Regions from separate parts of the Weizmannia sp. CD-2023 genome, predicted to be linked through region 2. Evidence: a T-box and tRNA genes for the amino acid it is inferred to sense, from the RefSeq annotation. Region 2 holds a T-box; the other holds one or more tRNA genes.

Region 1 (10,396 bases), on a different contig from region 2:
TGGAACCAGATCATCCCGCTTCATCCCTTTTCTTCTTTTTTTCATCTCTCCTCCATTTTGCAACGAGTCGAAAGTGGATGCTTCCGTACGCAAGAAAAATCAGAATGACAATAGCCGGATGGAGATGGATCGTTTCAAGCAGGAGAAAGGAAATAACAAACATCGCGATTCCGAAAACCTTCCCAAGGCCCTTGACCGTTTTTTCCCCGAAATCGTAAGCCATCTGGCCAAGCATAACGGCAACAACCGGCATGACCCCTGCGATCATTCCGGCCACAATCTTTGAATGGCTTAATACCGATACAAGCGACAGCAACGCAATCATGGCGATGCTGCTCGGAAGAATATGGAATAAAATGGCGAACACGGCGCCGGTTGTCTTTTTCAACTTGTAACCGAGGTAAGCGGCCATTTTTGTTGCAATCGGGCCGGGGAGCGCGTTTGCGATTGCCAATGTTTCCCCGAATTCGTCGTCATCCAGCCATTTGTACCTTGTCACCGCCTCATACCGGAAAAGCGGCATGACAGACGGGCCGCCGCCATAGCCGAGAATGCCGGTCCTAAGCATCGCCATGGCAAGCTGGGCATAAGCATTTTGCTGTTTTTCCATAGTGCAACCCCCTTACAGTTTCATTCCTATTCGGCTTTTATAACGTTTGAGTAAAATCTGGCAATCGACGCTCATAATGCCAGGCAACGGATATAACCGTTCTTTAAGAAACAGTTCCATTTCCTCGTTGTCTTTAAATAAGCCGTGCATATGAAGTTTGCTGGGGCCTGACATATGATAAAGGCTTGAAACCGCCGGATCTTTGGCCAATGTTTCGGCCACTTTCTGTAAATGTTTCGGTTCTACTTCAACATTAAAAAAAGCGGACTGGTGAAGGCCGATTTTTTCAGGGTTCACGACAGCGGTAAAACATTCAATCACACCATTTTCAACGAGGGAATGGACGCGTGATTGAACAGCCACACGGGAAAGTTTGATTTCTTTTGCCAAATCTGTAAACGAAACTCTGCCATTTCCGTTTAAAAGCTGAATGATTTGGCGGTCAATTTCATCCAGCTGAACGGCAGCACCATCATATTGCCTGGGCATAGACTCCTCTCCTTTATTTCAAAATGTAAGCAAATTCTAATCTGTAAGTATCTATATGTATTAATATACTGAAAAAGCGAACGAAATACAATCCATTTTGCAAAATGAATGACAGAACGTAAAAAAGTAGTTTTGAAATTTTTACAAATTTCCATTGGTTGCGATTACAAATAAGGCTTTGCTTTCTAAACGAAATAGAATGGGGTGCGTTCCCTTCTTTTTGAAGGAAAAAAGAAGGAACCATCGCACGAGCAGAAAAAGTGAAATATTGACAAAATTTTTCATGTTATGTTTAATAACATCATAAGAAATAAAAGGAAACATAATGAAATCTATGTAAGAAAACATTACAATACTAAAGAAAAAGGGGAGGCAGTTCATTTGAAAAAGAGGCATCCTGTTGTTTACGTTGTGTTATTTGCTTTAGGATGGGCTTTTATGTATGCGGATCGGAATATATTGTCGCCGGTGATGGGAGTTATTCAGGATGATTGGGGTTTATCTAAAAGTGAACTGGGTTTAATGTCAACCATATTTTTTCTGGCTTATGCTGCCATGCAGATCCCTGCAGGATTTTTAGCAGACCGTATCGGCAGGGTAAAAGTATTGGTTTCAGGCTATATTCTGTTTGGTGTCGGGACCATAATGAGCGGAATGGCACCGGGGCTGCTTGCTTTTCTAATGATTAGATTTGTCACCGGCCTGGGCGAAGGCACCTACTATGGGCCCCAGTACGCGATTTCATCCGTTGCCATTTCTCAAAAATACCGGGGAATCTCTTCGGCATTGATAAACAGTGGGATGGCTGTTGGGATATCGCTCGGATTTATTGCTTCCAGCTACTTTACATTTACACTAAAAAAAGATTGGCAGTTTTCCTTTTATATATTCGGTATTTTGACGGTGCTCGTCGCCGTCCTAATGGGGCTTTTGATTAAAGATCCTCATCACCGTTCCAGGATCAAATCAACGGGAACAAGTGTCACGGAACCCGGAAATGTAAGGGAACTGTTTAGCAAAAATCATCTCATCACGTATGTACTCATTTTCTGTTCATTATACGGATTTTTCAGCATGATGACCTGGCTTCCTTATTATTTGCAAACAGAACGGGGAGTTCCGGGATCACAGACAGGTGTGATCGCTTCTTTGGTTCCTTGGTCCTCGATTCCGGGTGCGCTGTTTTTCGGATACTTGTCGGACAAAATCAAAAACAAGAAAATAATGGTTTTCACACTGGCAGTCTTAGGGACGATTTGTCAATTTGTTGTTCCGTATTCCGACAGTTTTTCTTTCATGATTGCCGGATTGGTTGTTTACGGATTAATTGGAAAGCTGGCGCTTGATCCGGTTTTAATTTCTTTTATCGCAGATCATACTTCATCTGCTATGTACGCAAGGGTTTTTGGAATTTTTAATTTTGCAGGAATGTTATCCTCTATTTTCGCGCCATATATAACAGGCTATTTAGCTGAAGTCACAGGAAACATGGAAATTGGTTTCTATCTGTCAGGGATATTATTGCTATTTGGCGGCTTTCTTTTCTTATTTTCTGATGGACAACCTTTTAAAGCAGCGGTGAAAACGCAAAGACGAGCACAACGATATGAAGCCAAATTTGTTCCTGGGAGGGAAAATCCATGAAATTAAACGACCCGAAAATCGGTACAAAAACAATGATTGTCAGCCCCCACTACCTTGCCTCGGCCGCAGGTGCAAGAATCCTGGAAAAAGGAGGAAATGCCTTTGATGCAGCCGTCGCCGTTAGTGCATGTCTGGCTGTTGTTTATCCGCATATGACAGGGTTGGGCGGGGATTCCTTTTGGCTCACATGGCACCATTCCGATCGCGTGCTCCGGGCATATAATGGAAGCGGCCGATCAGGCTATTGTGTCACACGGGAAAATTATGCAAATGAGGACAAGATTCCTTTAAGAGGCGCCAGAAGTGCCATTACTGTTCCCGGAATGGCAGACAGTTGGGACGCCATTTTAAAAGAATACGGCAAGTTTACCTTCAAGGAAGTGCTGGAGCCGGCAATTGAATATGCATGGAACGGTTTTCCGCTGTCCCCTGACCAGTACAAAAATACAGTGATGGCCCATGACATTTTAATGAAAACAAAACGCACTTCCGACATCTATCTTCCCAATGGAAAGGTACCGCAAATCGGGCAGAAATTTGTTCAAAAAGAGTTGGGCCGCACGCTTATGAAAATAGCAGAAAAAGGGAGAGATGTTTTTTATAAAGGGCCGATTGCAAAAGAGATTGTTGCGGCAATAAAAGCGGACGGCGGCTACTTGCTAGTTGACGATTTCGCTGACCATTATGGAAACTGGACCGATCCGATTTTTACTCCATATCATGATTACCAAATTTATCAAGCTCCGCCAAATTCTCAAGGATTTTCAGCGTTAATGGCGCTCAATATATTGGAAAATTTTGATTTCACTATGATCGAACATGGATCTTATGAATATTACCATATTTTGATCGAAACCTTGAAAAAAGTATTTCAAGATCGGAATGAAGTTTTGACGGACCCGGGATTTTCCCCTGTTCCGCTGGAAAAATTACTCAGCAAAACATATGCAGCAAAGCTTGCAGAAGAAATCCATTGGGATCGTGCGATGGAATATAACGCGGAACCGTTAGGGAGGGATACAGCCTACGCAGCAGTAGTGGATGATGAAGGGAATGCGGTTTCTTTTATTCAAAGCCTCTATTTCGAATTCGGCTCTGCATTTGTAGCGGGTTCAACCGGTATTTTAATGCAAAACAGAGGGTCGTTTTTCTCTTTGGATGCAGGCCATGTGAATACTTTGGAACCACATAAGCGCACTTTCCATACATTAATGCCTGCGATGGCGTTTTTGGATGGGAAACCAAGCATTTTATATGGCACACAGGGAGGGGAAGGCCAGCCGCAGACCCAAACGGCCCTGATCACAAGAGTTGTTCACTATGGCATGAACCCTCAGCAGGCCGTATCTGCACCACGATGGGTTTGGGGGAGGACGTGGGGAGAACCAACGGAAGAATTAAAAGTTGAAGAAAGAGTGGGCAGTGAGGTATGCAATGCGCTTTCAAAAGCCGGGCATGTTGTCCGAAAAGTTTCTGCATATGATGGCGTAATGGGGCATGCCCATATGATCCAAATTAACGAACACGGCTTTAGAATCGGCGGAACAGACCCGCGCTGTGACGGGGCTGCCATTGGCTGGTAGTATATGGTTTCTGCCTTGACTACGATAGTCGGTGCCACAATAAAACAAGGAGAAGTGCTAAAATATGGAAGATAAATGGAATGCTTTTATTGACCCGGACGTGACTGTATGGCCAAAAAGAAATGGCTTATTGGATGGCTATACTTTTGCTGTTAAAGACGTTTTTGCTGTAAAAGGCCACAGAAATGCTGCCGGAAATCCCGATTGGTATGACTTCCACCCTGCAGCCGGGAAAAATGCCCCTGTCATTGAATGGCTCTTAAATGAAGGCGCACGGCTAACTGGAATGACACATACAGACGAATTAATGTACAGCCTGAATGGAGAAAATTTTCACTACGGGACACCCGTCAATCCTGTTCTGAAAGATCGTATTCCAGGAGGATCATCCAGCGGTTCCGCAGTCGCTGTAGCAGCCGGGTGTACAGATTTTGCGATTGGGACAGACACAGGCGGGTCTGTTCGGATTCCTTCCGCCTATTGTGGGATCTTTGGTTTCCGCCCCTCTCATGGGGTGATCAAAATGGAAGGCGTTATTCCGCTGGCGCCCTCGTTTGACACGATCGGCTGGATGTCCAAGGATCCCGGTATTTTATATAGGGTCGGGCAGGTGCTCTTTAAGCCTGAACAGGACATCCGTCCGCAATTTGATACCCTATTTTTTGCGGAGGATGCGTGGGAGCTTGCAGAGGAAGAGACGCGAAAGCTACTTGAAAGTAAATGGCACCACTTGCTAAAAAATCGTGTACAACATGTTGTCAGAACGGCCATTGCGGATCAGACGTTAAAGTCGTGGAGCCATGCTTTCCGCCTGCTGCAAGGAAGAGAAGTTTGGAAAACACATGGTGCTTGGATTGAAAAGGCCCGCCCAAAATTCGGCCCGGATATTACCGAAAGATTCAAATGGGCGTCTACGATCACGGAAGACAGCCATTGGGAAAATGCAAATCAACTTCGACTGAATATCCGAGATAAACTAAGGGGATTACTGGGTTCTTCAGGACTTCTTGTACTGCCGACAACCCCCGGCCCGGCGCCCGCAACCGGGAGATCCATGGAAGAGATAGAAAAAACGCGGGAACATACAATGCAGCTCAGCTGTATAGCGGGATTGGCCGGTCTGCCACAACTTACAATCCCTTTTCTCACTGCAACAGGAGAACCCATCGGCCTGTCGGTAGTTGCTGGATACAGACAAGATTTAAAACTTTTGGCTTGGGTAGAAGAGCTGATGTTATCAGCGGCCTGATTCTTGCAAAACGTGGATATTAGGCTGCAGCCGTTAAGGCCGGGGAAAGCAGTGTTCCCCGGCCAATTAATTTGAAATATAATCAACACTTGCATTCATGGAAATTTTATGACATTATAAGCATATTATAAATTTCGGTCTGCTAAACAAAAAATCTTTGGCCGAACGTTCATACAGGGATTCCTCGATAAAAAACAGAAAAAAACCAGGCACAAATAAGCTATTTTAATGGCAGTGGGTGCCAAAATCAACGTCATTTCCAGAAACCGCTTCCCCAGACAAAAAATGCCCACAGATGTGGGGGAGAAGCTGATTTTTAGTGTTATGTGCAGTTTTTTTTACATAAAATGATGGATATTGCATATCAAGGGTTTATCAATTGGATTAAAAATGGGGGCAATTGGTAAAGGTGAGATCACTTTTTTCCAAAAATCATTCGGTTTTTTTCTTATGGACGGGTCAGGGGATTTTCAGTATAGGATCGATCGTATACTCTATGGCACTTTCATGATACGTTATAAATGAAACAAAGTCACCATTTGTTATGGGAACTGTTTTGTTAGTTGGGTTATTACCGAGAATTGTATTTTCAATTATTTCCGGAGTGTTTGGAGACAGAATATCCAAAAAGAAATTCATTTTATCAATAGACCTGCTTAGATTTATCATAAGATTTGTTTGGGGAGTTTCTTTATTCTATCATGCTTTCAATATCGTAGAAGTTTATATTTATACTTTTGTTTTGTCTCTAATTGATGCGGTATTCAATCCTATTTATAACGCCATCCTGCCCGAGGTCGCGAATACTGATGATTTATCCCGACTGGTCTCGATTAACTAAATGGTATTTAAAATTGCTTCCATCTTAGCGCCAACGTTTGCTGGCATAGCCATCATAAAATTGCAATTCAACCAATTTATCATCCTGAATAGCATTACTTTTTTAATTGCGGCGCTGTTTACTTTGCCTATAAAATATGAGAACAAAAATCAAACGATACAAAAAAAGGCCAGCCCATTTGATCATTTGAAAAGCGGATTGAAATATTTTTGGGGAAATAAGATTATTTTTTGGTCGGTTGTTTTGATTTCTTTCGCAAATATTGCAGTAGGTAGTTATAACGTTAACCTCGTTAATATGATCCAAAATGACTTGAATTTAAGCGCAAATGTATACGGCGTAGTTCTTACTTTTTATTCAGTAGGATCTTTTTTAATCAATTTATTATTGAGCGTTTATAAAATAAAAAAGTTCCGAGGTTATATTTATTTAACGAGTTTGTGTGTAGCAGGGCTGCTTTATACAACCGTATTTTTTGTTAAAACCCTTTTGCTTTATATTATCTTCTTTTTAGTAGGGAGTTCGTTTACTATTACAAGTTATATATCAACATTGATTTTGTATGAACTCTCATTGGAAGAATATAGAAGCAGGGTACTCGGAATTGCAAGCATATCCACATTTTTATCACCTGTTGGATTTTTAGTGTGGAGAGTAGTGGGGGATGTTATGAAGTCTTCATCGGCAATAGGTTTAGCAGGCTGTATCATTATGCTGATTGCGCTTTTCGGTTTTACAACTTCCATAAAAGAATATTGAAAAATACGGCGGACAAAAGAGCGAGTGTGCTTTTTTAAGAGCGTGGCAGGAAGCAGGTTTTAAAATCCGCCCTCTATGTAAAGGAAGGCCTTCAATTTTGCATGTTTTCTTCACATAGAACTTGCAGAATAAGCAAAATGCCTAAATCTGCAAAATTACTGACAAATTGGGTACAAACTCAGAATCGGATCCGTTCAGCAAGCCTCAGGTATGAATAATATTTGGGCAACAACTCGCCTTTTCATTCACAATTTGAAAAAATAAGAAAACCCCAGAACCGTTGCGGCTCAGGGGTTCTAAGGATGATTCCGACTGGTCTCGAACCAGCGACCTCCACCCTGTCAAGGTGGCGCTCTCCCAGCTGAGCTACGGAATCATATTCATCTCTGTCGGACAATATTTAGTATATAAGGAACGGGGTGCCTTGTCAATCAGTTTTTTTAAAAAAAGAATAGAAATCCTATCTCGAAAAAATGGGATTCTCCTTCATGCCGCGCACGGTCATCCTTTTTTACGGGACATCGCCCTGTAGCTGGTCGGGGTGGTTTGGTAATACCTTTTGAACACTTTACTGAAATAACTGATCTCCCGAAAACCCAGGCTGTGCGCAATATAAGAAACCGGCAAGTCATCGTTGGCAAGCATGTCTTTTGCCAGATTCATTTTTTGACGGTTGACAAAAGAAACAAAAGTTTCGCCGGTTTCCTTTTTGAAAAGTTTGCTGAAATAATATGGACTTAAATACACATGGCCGGCGGCTTCTTCCAAAGTGACAGGCTGGTGAATGTGTTTCTGAATATATTTAAGGGCTTGTTTTATTTCTTTTTTGGAGCTGGCATGTTTTTTCACTTGAGCGGTTGATTCCTTCGCCGGTTTTGCTTCTTCATTTAAAACGGAAGACAAATAGTATTCTGACAAAGTACCCAGCACTTCGGCAGAAGCAGATAATTTTTCTAAAGAAAAAACCGGAAGTTTGCTATAGGCGGCCGCAAAATCACGGTGGGAAGACAGATCAAGCGGTTCTTGCTGCAAAAAATCTTTCACTTGAGTTTCATCGTCTTCCAGGCGCACCTGACCGCCAATGATAAAACCATAAAGCGTGTTTTCCCGGCTTTTTACCGGTACCGCAAAATCCGCGAGGCCAGCATGGCACCTGTAAATGCAGGGTTGCCCGTTTTTCATTGTTTCAAAACCGCCGAATTTCGCACATGTTTGGCAGTGTTTCCGGAGATGCGGAACTTGCCGGATGATTTGACAGACAGGCGGGAATTGATCATCATCAGAAATTTCTTTTCCGTCAATATCCACATAAACCGCTGTGAGCCCGGTCGCAGAAGAAAACATTTCCATTACTTTTTCAATTTGTTGTTTGTTTTCCATTTCACAAAGCCCCCGTTTTCAAAAAGCAATCGTTAAAGCGATTACAAAATCTTGTTCAAAGCTGAACAAAAAAAATACAAATGAATCTTTTACCATGCAAAAAGGCGGGAAAGCGCAAACATTGATTTCTAACCTCATTATAAATGAAAGCGCAACAAAAAAATATCATTTTCTCTATTTTTAGCTGAATTTGACGCCGGAATAGGCAAATTTGTTACAAAGCGTTTCTTTATACTTGTATTATAAGGAAATGCATATAGTTATTTGTGAAAGAGATCACATAAATTGTTGCGGATAAGATTGTTATCTTTCGGAGGGATATAAAATGAAAAAAATAATGGCCATTAATGCAGGCAGTTCTTCATTAAAATTTAAAGTTTTCAATATGCCGGATGAAAGTATTTTAATTGGAGGCGTGTTTGAACGAATCGGATTCGATGCCCCTGAAGTTTCATATAAAATCAACGGTTTCCGCCAAAAAGAAAAACCGCCGATTCACGATCACCGTGACGCTGCGGATTATTTGATTGAAATTCTTTTAAAGAACCATATTGTCGATGATTTAAATGAAATTTCAGCTGTCGGACATCGGATCACACATGGGGGTTCAGACTTTTCGGATTCTGCCGTACTCGACCGTACAGTGATTCAAAAAATTGAAAATTTATGCGAATTGGCGCCTTTGCATAATCCGGCTGGGTTACTCGGAATCAGGGCTTTTATGAAAGGGCTTCCTAAAGCATGTGCTGTAGCCGTGTTCGATACCTCTTTCCATCAAACACTTGCACCTGAAACATATTTGTATCCGGTGCCTTTGAAATTATACAATCAATATCATATCCGGAAATACGGCTTCCATGGAACCAATCATCAGTATGTTGCCAATGAAGCAGCCCTGCTTCTTGAAAAACCATTGAAAGACTTGAAAATCATTTCCTGCCATTTAGGAAACGGTTCCAGCATTTGTGCAATTCAAGGCGGAAAATCTGTCAATACTTCAATGGGCTTTACCCCGCTGGCCGGATTGATGATGGGAACGCGTTCCGGCACGGTTGATCCTTCCATCATTCCATTTATCATGAAAAAAACAGGGCTGACCATTGATGAAATGATGGATATGTTCAATAAAGAGTCCGGCTTGCTCGGTATTTCCGGGATTTCGAATGATTTCCGTGACGTGGAGCTGGCAGCAAAAGCTCATAATGAGCAGGCGGAATTGGCAATCAAAATGTTTGTGAATCGTGTGACAGAATGTGTTGGCGGTTATGTTGCATTAATGGGCGGTGTGGATGCCATTGTGTTCACGGCAGGGATTGGGGAACATTCTGCCTCCGTCCGGCAAGCGGTTGTTTCCAATTTAGCCTATCTTGGGGCAAAATTGGATTTCAGGTCAAACGAAGAAAACGGGCCGTATATTCATACCCCTGATTCAAAAGTGTCTTTACTGGTCATTCCGGCAAACGAAGAATTGATGATTGCACGGGATACCTGGCGCTTAAGTGAAGGGCAAGCCGCGCGTTTGTCCGAAAAACAAACAGTGAGAGTCTGAAAAAGCGGCGATTTAAAAAAGGACGATTCGGTAAAACGATCGGCGCATCGTCCTTTTTTGCTGGAAAACAGAACGGGACTTGCCGGCTATCCCCAAACTTCCCCGGCAATCTTTACCACGTGTGATAGTTTTGCCCATTGTTCTTCCTCAGTAAGCAGATTGCCTTCTTCTGTGGAAGCGAAACCGCATTGCGGACTGAGGCAAAGCTGTTCAAGCGGGACATACTTGGAGGCTTCGTCAATTCTGCGCTTCACATCGTCCGCATTTTCGAGCTCGCCGAATTTGGAAGTGA
Region 2 (10,396 bases):
TTCGCCCGTACCTGCGCCGCTTTCGCCTTGTCGTTCCCGTCCCTGGCCCGCTTCCGAATAGAACTTTTCGGGCTCTGCCACCTGGCCGGTTTCCTTGTCAGGCATCACGTCGATTTCTTCTAGTTCGTCTCTGTCCTCACCTTTCGCACCGCCAACTGTTTCATTTTCCGCATGCAGTTTTTCAAGTTGCCCGGCATCATGGAAAGGAATCACATCAATTTCTTCCCCCTTAGACCCGCCGGCTGCTTTATCCTCTGCATCCAGATTCAAATTTACGACTTGTTCAGTTGGGTTAGTTTCTTGGACAGGCGCCAAACTGATTTCTTCCGGTTCGTCTCTGTCTTCACCTTTCGCACCGCCAACTGTTTCATTTTCCGCATGCAGCTTTTCGGGTTGCCCGGCATTGTCGGCTTCGTGCAAAGGTATTACATCGATTTCTTCCAGTTCGTCCATGGCAGGCATGTCTGTCCCGGAAAGTTCAGCAGGTGCTTCCGTTTTCTTTTCAAAAGAAAGGAGCGGGATCTCTTCTTGTTCAACATATTGAACATCTTCAGAACCGGATGGTGTTCCCGGCCCAGTTGTAGCACCAGCTTCAAAATCCTGGTCATCCGCCTCTTTTGCAGCTGCCACGTCCAAAGGTTTGATGTCCGGGCTCTCCGCTTCCGCCACCCATTCTTCAACTTCGTACATTTCCGGCAAATGATCCGCCTTATTTTCTTCATTTGCTTCTTCAATCATTTCCAGACGGTTTTCAAGAAAATCAATTTCTTCTTCCCCGGAGAGTTCTGCCGCCTGTTCGTTTGCCGGAAGAGCGGTTTCCGTTTCATTTCCGGCCGCAGTATCGTCCAGTTCTTCCCATTCGGGTTCATCCTTTTCTTCCCGTTTTGGTGGTGTCTCTTCTATTTCAGGTCCCAACCCGTTTTTCTCCGGCAAAATCTCTCCCGTTTCAGGAACTGGAGCACTTTTTTCAGCCGGAAGAACAGCGGCATTTGCGGCAGGCGAGACCAGTGCTGCCGGTCGATTTTTCCGCGCCACCGCCATCTCTTCCTGCTCCTCCCATACTGGAAATTCGTCTGCATCGTTATCCTGTCCAGCGAACAAAAATGCCAGCTTTTTTTCGAACAGATAGGCCACACAAAGCACGAGCAAAAAAGTAATTAAACTGCTCTCCCATAGTGGAACTACACTGCCTGCCAAAATGCCGAAAAGCGCCAGCAAAAAAGCGGTGCCGGCCAGCACAACCACACCTTTTTTAGAAAAGCCGAAAGAAAAAAAGACAAAAAATGCCATCACACATAAAAATCCAATTACGGCAAACGCCGCAGTGAGAAGATTCATCATCCCACCTCTGTTTCTATCAGAGTACAAAATTCCCAGAAAAACCAATTGTCGAAAATCAACTAAGACTATTTTATTATAAATCTCGGCGAATGGGAAGATTGTACTGCATCTTTTTACCTGTCTCTTACTGGACTGATGTATTGATTTCTTTCAAAGTCACTTTATTCACTGTCGGGATCCCTTTCGGCGGGTTTAAAATCATATCTTTTTTAAAATTAACGGTGAGTCTGGACTTTGCAGGATCCGCAGGCTGAGGGTTTTGAAATTCCAATTCATATCTTTTGAAAATTAACCATTCATAGGTTAACTTATTTATCGTCCAGCCCCTTGATGCACTTAAACCAATCGTATTCCCATAGATACCGCCATTAATTTTTAAATTTGATCCGATGCCATATATAAATAAGTCACGATTTGAGTAGAGATAAGCATCAATCACTTTTGGACGGTCTTCATACAAATTATTGTTGGCCAACTTAATATTTCCATCACAAAGTAAAATAAGCGTGCCGCTACTGTTCGAGAAATTTTCGACATCTGCGTCTCCTCGTACATAAATGCTGCCGTTTGTATTGACATCCCCGCTGCTCGTAAGGGACCCATTGACATACATCACCCCGTTTAAATTCAATGCTGAAACCTCACTCAATGTCGCATTCCCGGCAATATAAATATACTGATTTTCCCCTGTCGACAGCACTCCGTTTAAATTAGCGCCACCGCCTACATAAATTTTGCCTTTTACTGTTAATTTCCCTTTGACAGTCAAATCATCTTTTACATAAAGATCCCCATTTACAGTCAGGCTTTTGTTTTCCCCAACGGTTAAATCATCGCCGACGTACAAGTTTCCTTTTATTGGTTGACTGCCAACCTGGCTGGGTGTTACATCATAGCCAAAAGCGTTCCCATACTTGTCTGTATTATAGGAATAATTGGAATTTATTTTTATATTTTCCGGCCATCCCAGCAGCTTAGCTGTAATCATATCGCCTACATTTATTTTATCAACCGTTAACTGACGATTTTTCACAACCGGAGCAACAGAAAAGTAGCGGCTGAAGCTTTCAGGTCCAAATGGCTTCCATGAATCAAATGTTCTTGCCGGATGCTGATCGGCCTCAAAATATCTTCCCTTCACTGTTAACGTCCCATTGATTGCTGGATAGTAAGTTCGTATATATTGCGTGAACCCTAACCAATCAACATATTTCCCGTAGTTTGAAACATACAGATCCCCCCCGATATTCACATCTCCAATAATATAAGGAGACCCGTACAAATACATATTCGACGGTGTCACGGCTGTATATTGAAAAACGTCCGAGACAGTGGAAAGCGTCATCACCTTTGTTAACGTTTTTCCGGACTTTCCGATTGGCACTGTTATGGTGACTTTGCCCAAAACAATGCCATCTGGTGCTGTCCCGTCTTTCAATGTTTTATATGCGATGCTGCATTTGCCGTTTTTCTGTTGCTGTATGCTCGTTATGGCTGCCTGAAGCATGCTGATCAGCTGGCTTGGCATGACAGTACCGTTCGCAATGGTACTATTGATGCTGTCAACTTGTTTCTCAATTAAAGCAGTCGCTTCATCCGCTACCATTTCCGCATTTAATTTATCCTGTGTGCCCGTTTCAGATACTTTTACTGTTTTAAAAGTGCTGACGGATGCGGATACGAGTGAAACGGTGATAATCGCCGCGACTGCGAAAATGAGAAGAACGGTCACAAGCGTATATCCCTTCTCTTCTCTTAAAACATGCATCATTGATTCCCCTCTTCGCCCAGTTTATAAGCGGCATAGATCTTTTTCTCAAAATGATTTTGCGTGTCTTTTATTACAAAATGGCATATCAGGCTACCATTCTCAACCGTAAAAGTTGTCCCGTCAAGTGAAATGCCATCGCTGTTTACAATCGTGCCTCCTACCGACAAGTTCCCGTCTGATACAGCGATTGTCTTGTCTGTTGAACTTTCCTGGTAGGTGCCGTCACTTCCAACATTTATATTGACATCCACTGCTTTGAAACGGGTAAAAGTCCCGTCATCATTTTCGTCATCAGGTTCAATGTCGTCCACATTTTCCATTGCGCTGTTCATGTATTGCAAAATAGCCGTTTGTTCTTTGACAAAATTTTTACGTGCCATGTCGCTTTTGGATTGGGTGATCACCGTATTTAAAACGGCATAAATGACCCCGATGATCATAAATGAAATGGTAACAGCCGCCAGTAATTCTACTAAAGTGAGCCCTTTTTCATTCCGGCATTTCATCTTTTCACATACCCTTTCACTTCAACCGGTTTTAGACGATTTCCACTGTCGACTTTTACTTTGACCAGCAGGAGGCGGTCAGAAAGGGAAGAATCCGCCGGAAGGGAAACGGACACATATGCCTTATAACCGGAAATTTCCGCAGCGCTATCAAGCCCTAAAACCGATTGAATATCAGCTTGTTGTGTGGTGTTCGCCATCTGCTGCACTTCATTAAAGTTTTTTTTCTGGTAAGCTCTTAATATCCCGGTTGCAATTTGCAATGCAGACAGCGAGTCATCCGCTTTCTTTGTCACGCCCGCATTATTGGCCAAAATGGAACCCACTGTGAGCATCACAATCGCTAAAATCGTAATCGAAGCGAGCACTTCGACAAGTGTAAATCCCCGGTTGTTTTTAAAAAGGGGTTTTTTCATAACAACCTCCGCTAAGTATTTTGTCCTGCGTCTTATTTCCTATAAAACTTATTTTATCAAAAAGCGCCGGGAAAGTAATTCAACAAATAGAACAAATAAAAAAAAGGGCAGAACTTTTTCAGCTCTGCCCGTTCCTTTCTGATTGGCCCAAAATGTATTTCCGGACTTTCGAAATAAAGTATAAAGACCCCGTAATGACTAAAACATCTCTTGAGCCTTTCATTTCTTTTATTTTAGCAAGTACGGTTTCTTTCCAATCCTCCGAAAATGATTTATTTTGATGATGGCTTATCTTATACAACATCTCTGCCGGAATCGCTCTTGGAAAATCAAAAGTTGTGAAAATGATTTCGTCTGTTTTGTGGTCGAGTTTCGGAATCATGTGATCCAAGTCTTTGTCGCCAAGTGCGGAAAAAATCATGTGAATGTTTTTCCCGCGCAGATGGGTGTCCATTGTTTCGATCAGGCTGTCAATGCCTTCCGGGTTGTGGGCGCCATCGATGATAATGAGCGGGTCATCCAGCAGTTTTTCAAATCGGCCGATCCACTTGCTGAGGAGAAGGCCTTTTTCCAGTGCATGCTGCGGGATGCGAAAATGGTGGATATGTCTTAACAGTTCTGCCCCCATAACGGCAAGCGCGGCATTGTAAATCTGATGGCGCCCCATCATGGCGATCGACAAGCAGTCATAGGCGCCGTACGGAGAAGCAAAGCGGAAATGTTCACCAGTTAGATCCCCACCAATCTCCGCAAAAGAAAATTCCTTTCCGGCACGGAAAAGCGGTGCCTTTTCTTTTGCCGCTTTTTCTTCAATTACCGCCAGCGCATCAGGCAGCATGGCTGTTGTTGCAACCGGCACCCCGTGTTTGATAATGCCCGCTTTTTCAGAGGCGATTTCTGCAATCGTATGGCCAAGCACATTCATATGGTCATGGCCGATATTGGTAATCAGGCTGACAAGCGGTGTGATGACGTTTGTGGAATCAAGCCTGCCACCAAGGCCGACTTCATAAATAACGATATCCACCGGCCGGATGTCGGCAAAATACAAAAGTGACATCGCTGTAATGACTTCAAACTCTGTCGGTGCACCGAATGCTGTGTGCTCCAGTTCTTCTGCAAGCGGGCGGATCTCGTTTGTAAGCCGGATGAGGTCTGCATCTGACACCGGCGTTCCGTTTATGCTGATCCTTTCGTTAAACTGCTCAATATACGGGGAAGTAAAGGTGCCGACCGTATAGCCTGCCTGCTCTAAAATATTCCGCAAAAAGGTGACGGTCGACCCTTTTCCGTTCGTCCCGGCCACGTGAACCGTCCGGATTTTTTGTTCCGGGTGGTGCAATTTTTCCATCAGCCACTGCATCCGTTCAAGCCCCGGTTTCATCCCGAATTTCGAGTGGGACCGGATCCAGCCAACCGCTTCTTCATAGGTTTCAAACATATACCTTTCCTCCCGTATGCAAGGAAGACGAATCCGTAAAGAATTCGCCTTCCACCCTTGTATTACTGGTTTTCAAGTTCTTTGATGCGCGCTTCGACGGTGCTTCGTTTTTCAAGATAGTCTTTTTCTTTTGCCCGTTCTTCGGCAACGACATTTTCCGGCGCTTTTTTCAGGAACCCTTGATTGGACAGTTTTTTCTGGACGCGTTCGACTTCTTTATTCCATTTTGCCAACTCTTTCCGGAGCCGAGCCAGTTCTTCTTCAAAATTAATGAGTCCTTCAAGCGGCAGGAACAGTTCGACGCCGGAAACGACTGCAGTCATGGCTTTGTCCGGTGCCTCGAGGTCAAGCCCCATTTTCAATTCATCCGGGTTGCAGAAACGGGTAATGTACGCTTCGTTTCGTTTTAAAGCCGCTAGGACCGTTTCGTCTTTCGCTTTCAAATGCAGTTTGATTTTTTTGCTTAACGGCGTATTCACTTCCGCGCGGATATTGCGGACAGAACGGATGATGTCGACAAGCAGTTTCATTTCTTCGCTGGCCGCTGCATCTGTAAGGCTTTCGTCCACTTCCGGCCACGCGGCTGTTGTGATCGATTCCCCTTGGTGCGGAAGGTTTTGCCAAATTTCCTCGGTAATAAATGGCATGAACGGGTGCAAAAGCCGCATCGTATTGTCAAGCACATACGCAAGGACCGAGCGCGTCGTTTTCTTCGCTGCTTCATCTTCGCTGTAGAGCGGCAGTTTTGCCATTTCGATGTACCAGTCGCAGAAATCGTCCCAGATAAAATTGTAAAGTGCGCGCCCGGCTTCGCCAAATTCGTATTTGTCCGCCAGTTTTGTAACGGTTTCGATCGTCTCGTTCAAACGCGTTAAAATCCATTTGTCAGCGACTGATTTTTCACCGGACAGATCCATTTCTTCGTATTTCAGCCCGTTCATGTTCATGAGTGCAAAACGGGAGGCGTTCCAAATTTTATTGGCGAAATTCCAGACCGCTTCAACTTTTTCGTAACTGAAACGCAAATCCTGACCCGGTGCGCTGCCGGTGGTAAGGAAATAGCGGAGCGAGTCCGCACCGTATTTGTCGATGACTTCCATCGGGTCGACGCCGTTGCCGAGCGATTTGCTCATTTTCCGCCCCTGCTCGTCGCGGACAAGACCGTGGATCAGGACGTCTTTGAACGGGCGCTTGCCGGTAAACTCAAGCCCCTGGAAAATCATCCGCGATACCCAGAAGAAAATGATGTCATAGCCAGTCACAAGCGTATCAGTCGGATAATAACGCTTGTAGTCTTTCGCTTCTTCATCCGGCCAACCCATTGTCGAAAACGGCCAGAGCGCCGAGCTGAACCACGTATCGAGCACGTCCGGATCCTGTTCCCAGTTTTCAATGTCGCGGGGCGGCTCGGTGTCAACATACACTTCGCCGGTTTCTTTATGGTACCAGGCCGGAATCCGGTGGCCCCACCAGAGCTGGCGCGAAATGCACCAGTCGCGGATATTTTCCATCCAGTGCAAGTATGTTTTTTCAAAGCGTTCCGGCACAAAATGGACTTTTCCTTCCGACGCCTGCAGTTTTACCGCAGCATCAGCGAGCGGCTGCATTTTCACAAACCATTGCGTCGACAAATACGGTTCGACAACCGCGCCGCTCCGTTCGGAATGGCCGACCGAATGGAGATGGTCTTCCACTTTGACAAGAACGCCGAGTGCTTTCAAGTCCTCCACAATCTGTTTGCGGCATGCAAACCGGTCCATCCCTTTGTATTTTCCGGCATTTTCATTCATTGTGCCGTCCTCGTTCATCACAAGGATGCGTTCGAGATTGTGGCGGTTCCCGACTTCGAAGTCGTTCGGGTCATGGGCCGGCGTAATTTTTACGGCACCGGAACCAAATGTCATGTCCACATACTCGTCTGCGATAATCGGAATTTCGCGGCCGACGATCGGCAATACAATCGTTTTCCCGATTAAATGTTTGTAGCGTTCATCATCCGGGTGGACAGCGACCGCCGTATCACCGAGCATCGTTTCCGGGCGCGTTGTTGCGATTTCGATCGTGCCGGAACCGTCGCTTAACGGGTATGCCAGATGGTAAAATGCGCCCTGCACCTCTTTGTAGACGACTTCAATATCGGAAAGCGCCGTTTTCGTTTCCGGGTCCCAGTTGATGATGTACTCGCCACGGTAAATCAAGCCTTTTTTATAAAGCGAAACAAATACTTCTTTTACAGCTTTTGACAGCCCTTCATCGAGCGTAAAACGTTCGCGCGAATAATCGAGCCCAAGGCCAAGTTTTGCCCATTGTTTGCGGATAAATTGAGCGTATTCCGCTTTCCACTTCCATGCTTCTTCCGTAAACTTTTCGCGGCCGAGGTCATAGCGGGATTTGCCTTCTTCACGCAGTTTGGCTTCCACCTTTGCCTGTGTTGCAATCCCGGCGTGGTCCATCCCCGGCAGCCAGAGCACATCATAGCCCTGCATCCGTTTCATCCGGGTTAAAATATCCTGTAAAGCCGTATCCCAGGCATGGCCGAGGTGGAGCTTCCCGGTTACGTTCGGCGGCGGAATCACAATCGTGTACGGTTTCTTTTCCGGGTCGCCTTTTGCTTCGAAAAATTTGCCGTTCACCCACCATTCATAGCGCCCTTTTTCAACAGCGTGCGGATCGTATTTGGTCGGCATGCTGATGTCCTGCTGTTCCATTTGCATCATTCCTTTCTGCTTTTTTTACGGATAAACACAAAAACTCCCTTCGCCATAAAAGGACGAAAGGAGTCTGTTCGCGGTACCACCTTTTTTCACGGGCAAACGGATGCCCGGCACTCTCGGGTCAGTAACGGCACTTCGCCGGCTTTTGCTACTTTCGGTTTCACAAAAGCTACTCCCGGGCGACCTTCCAGCCTGTTTCGCATAGGAAATCTTTCAGCAGCTGATTTCCCTCTCTGCATGGAAACAAAATCTGTACTCTTCCCGTTCATTGTACTTTGATTTTTGAAATTGACTATAGTTTATGGTATCGGTTTTTGTGAAAATCGTCAATAGCATTGCCCATTTTTAGAAAAAATATGCGGCGGATGCACTGATCCGCCCGCTTTTCATACATTATTTTTGAGGGATAGGTGGATGATGATGAAGAAAAAAATTGACAAACAGGCCGTCCGTACATGGGCGCGGAATGCAAAAAAAGTGTGCAAGCAGCTGATTCTTCCGTTCTCCGTCTTTCAGGCCATCCGTACGATTATTTTTCCGACCACGTTTGACGTTCTGCTGCTTGCCATATTTATTCTCATTTATCTCGGGTTTCAGTATGAATGGTTTTAGTGGCCGGTCCTGCTTTTCATGACGCGGGGGCGGCCCCTTGTGACAACTGCATGACGACATACTCGGTATTTTTCATTCGCCAGTACTTTTCCTGCAGTTTCGCGACTGCTCTCGCTTCATGGCGTTTTCCTTCATTTGCAAAGTATTCCTCCACGGTTTGGATGATCGGCGCGGGATAAGCGAGATAGCTGAAAAATAAGCTCTTTTCATCTTCTTTCAGCGGAAAATAGCTAAAATAGGTCTTTACCCAGTCCACGCAGTCGTCAAACCGGCTCGGATAGGAATCGAGTGTCCGCGACAAGAAGGGAAGCAAGTCATAAAAAGGCGCAGCGTTTTTCGCCAGTTCGAAATTGGTGAAGTAGCCGAGCCCGCGTTCATCGTACAAAAAATGCTCCGTTGAAATTTTTCCGTGGATGGTCACCGTTCTCGCTTTCTCCATCTCTTTCGATTGTTCATACCAGTTTTCCAGCTGCCGGATCGAGAATTTGAGCGCCTGGTTCGTTTCATTGTAAAAGGTGCAGTACAACAGGGCAAACGGGGACATATAGACCTGCTCTTCACACCGTTCAAGGAACTCTTCCAAAAAATCTTGCTGCCCGTACCAGCGGGAAAGGGTTTCTTCATAGTATTCCCGCCGTTTTTCTATTGAGACCTCCGTATCTTTGACGGACAAGCTGTGCAGGCGTGCGAGTTCCCTGAACATTTTTTGATGTTTCTCGCCGCGTGCTTCTTTTTCTTCATTTGGCAGCCAGGGCATTAAATAGTATAATGCCCCGTTATACAGCACCCCGTAACGGCCGTCCAACGCGGGATAGACCGGGACAATACGGTTGTATCCCCGCTGGTACAGAGACTGGACATGCCGGATAAATCCCATCCCGTTTTGCGGTGCAATTTTTTTTAAAGCAAAGATGCCCTGGCCGGTATAAATTTTATACACTTTTCCGTACCGCCCGACATATTCAGCGTTCAGGCCGTAATGCTTTACAATCCGATTGATGTCCTGCTGCGAAAGGTCAGTCACCCGTTTCACCTTCTTAGAGCGCTTCTCCTGAAAAATAGGCGCTTGCTCATTTTCATTCCCCCGCTGCGCCGCATTCGCCGCGGTTTGAACATAGGCGCAGTCTAGGTTAAGAAAAGCTCGTTTTACACGCTTCCTTACGCAGGCGCTTAGCCCCTGAATTTCAGATGCATCCTTCACCTAGACGCCCGTAGCTGTGAATGCTCCGGTTCAGTGATTTTTTTCGGCGCGCGCGTTGGCGGGAACGTACAGCACTTGCCCCTCATATACATCCTGGTTCACTTCCAAATGGTTCATCCTTAAAATCTGCTGGACATTGATATTGTATTTTTCAGCAAGCTGGTCGAGCGTCTCCCCGCTTTGGACGATGCAAACCTTTAACTTGGCAGGCTTTTCTTCATCTCTCCGGGCAAAAAAGTCGGCAAGCGAAATAGATTCGTATTTTTGCTTCTTTTTCTTCTTGGCAGCCGAATCCTTTTCTTCCGGCACTTCCTCTATTTTCTCCCCGCTTTCCGGCGACTCTTCCACAATCGTTTCGCTGCTCGCCACAGAAGAAGATTCATCTTTTTCAGGC

Evidence for each region. The T-box of region 2 lies ahead of P9687_RS13910 (valine--tRNA ligase). A T-box ahead of a tRNA ligase gene usually reads a tRNA of that ligase, here a tRNA-Val.
Region 1: it encodes a tRNA-Val, which carries the amino acid that the T-box ahead of P9687_RS13910 (valine--tRNA ligase) is inferred to sense. The anticodon was not compared.

The regions. Positions count from the first base shown of each region.
Region 1 is NZ_JARTJQ010000071.1:48,531-58,926, forward strand. Features, by position in the region: gene P9687_RS10280 (chromate transporter) at 1-14, opposite strand, end outside; gene P9687_RS10285 (chromate transporter) at 11-610, opposite strand; gene P9687_RS10290 (Lrp/AsnC family transcriptional regulator) at 623-1,099, opposite strand; gene P9687_RS10295 (MFS transporter) at 1,481-2,743, shown strand; gene ggt (gamma-glutamyltransferase) at 2,740-4,326, shown strand; gene P9687_RS10305 (amidase) at 4,391-5,575, shown strand; gene P9687_RS17335 (MFS transporter) at 6,120-6,416, shown strand; gene P9687_RS10310 (MFS transporter) at 6,417-7,175, shown strand; tRNA gene P9687_RS10315 (tRNA-Val) at 7,479-7,551, opposite strand; gene P9687_RS10320 (PocR ligand-binding domain-containing protein) at 7,677-8,555, opposite strand; gene P9687_RS10325 (acetate/propionate family kinase) at 8,881-10,104, shown strand; gene P9687_RS10330 (5-methyltetrahydropteroyltriglutamate--homocysteine S-methyltransferase) at 10,191-10,396, opposite strand, start outside.
Region 2 is NZ_JARTJQ010000094.1:31-10,426, reverse strand. Features, by position in the region: gene P9687_RS13935 (hypothetical protein) at 1-1,338, opposite strand, end outside; gene P9687_RS13930 (polymer-forming cytoskeletal protein) at 1,466-3,112, opposite strand; gene P9687_RS13925 (prepilin-type N-terminal cleavage/methylation domain-containing protein) at 3,109-3,618, opposite strand; gene P9687_RS13920 (prepilin-type N-terminal cleavage/methylation domain-containing protein) at 3,615-4,034, opposite strand; gene P9687_RS13915 (bifunctional folylpolyglutamate synthase/dihydrofolate synthase) at 4,153-5,475, opposite strand; gene P9687_RS13910 (valine--tRNA ligase) at 5,538-8,183, opposite strand; T-box leader at 8,239-8,467, opposite strand; gene P9687_RS13905 (hypothetical protein) at 8,610-8,801, shown strand; gene ysxE (spore coat protein YsxE) at 8,818-9,834, opposite strand; partial or broken gene P9687_RS13895 (LysM peptidoglycan-binding domain-containing protein) at 10,033-10,396, opposite strand, start outside.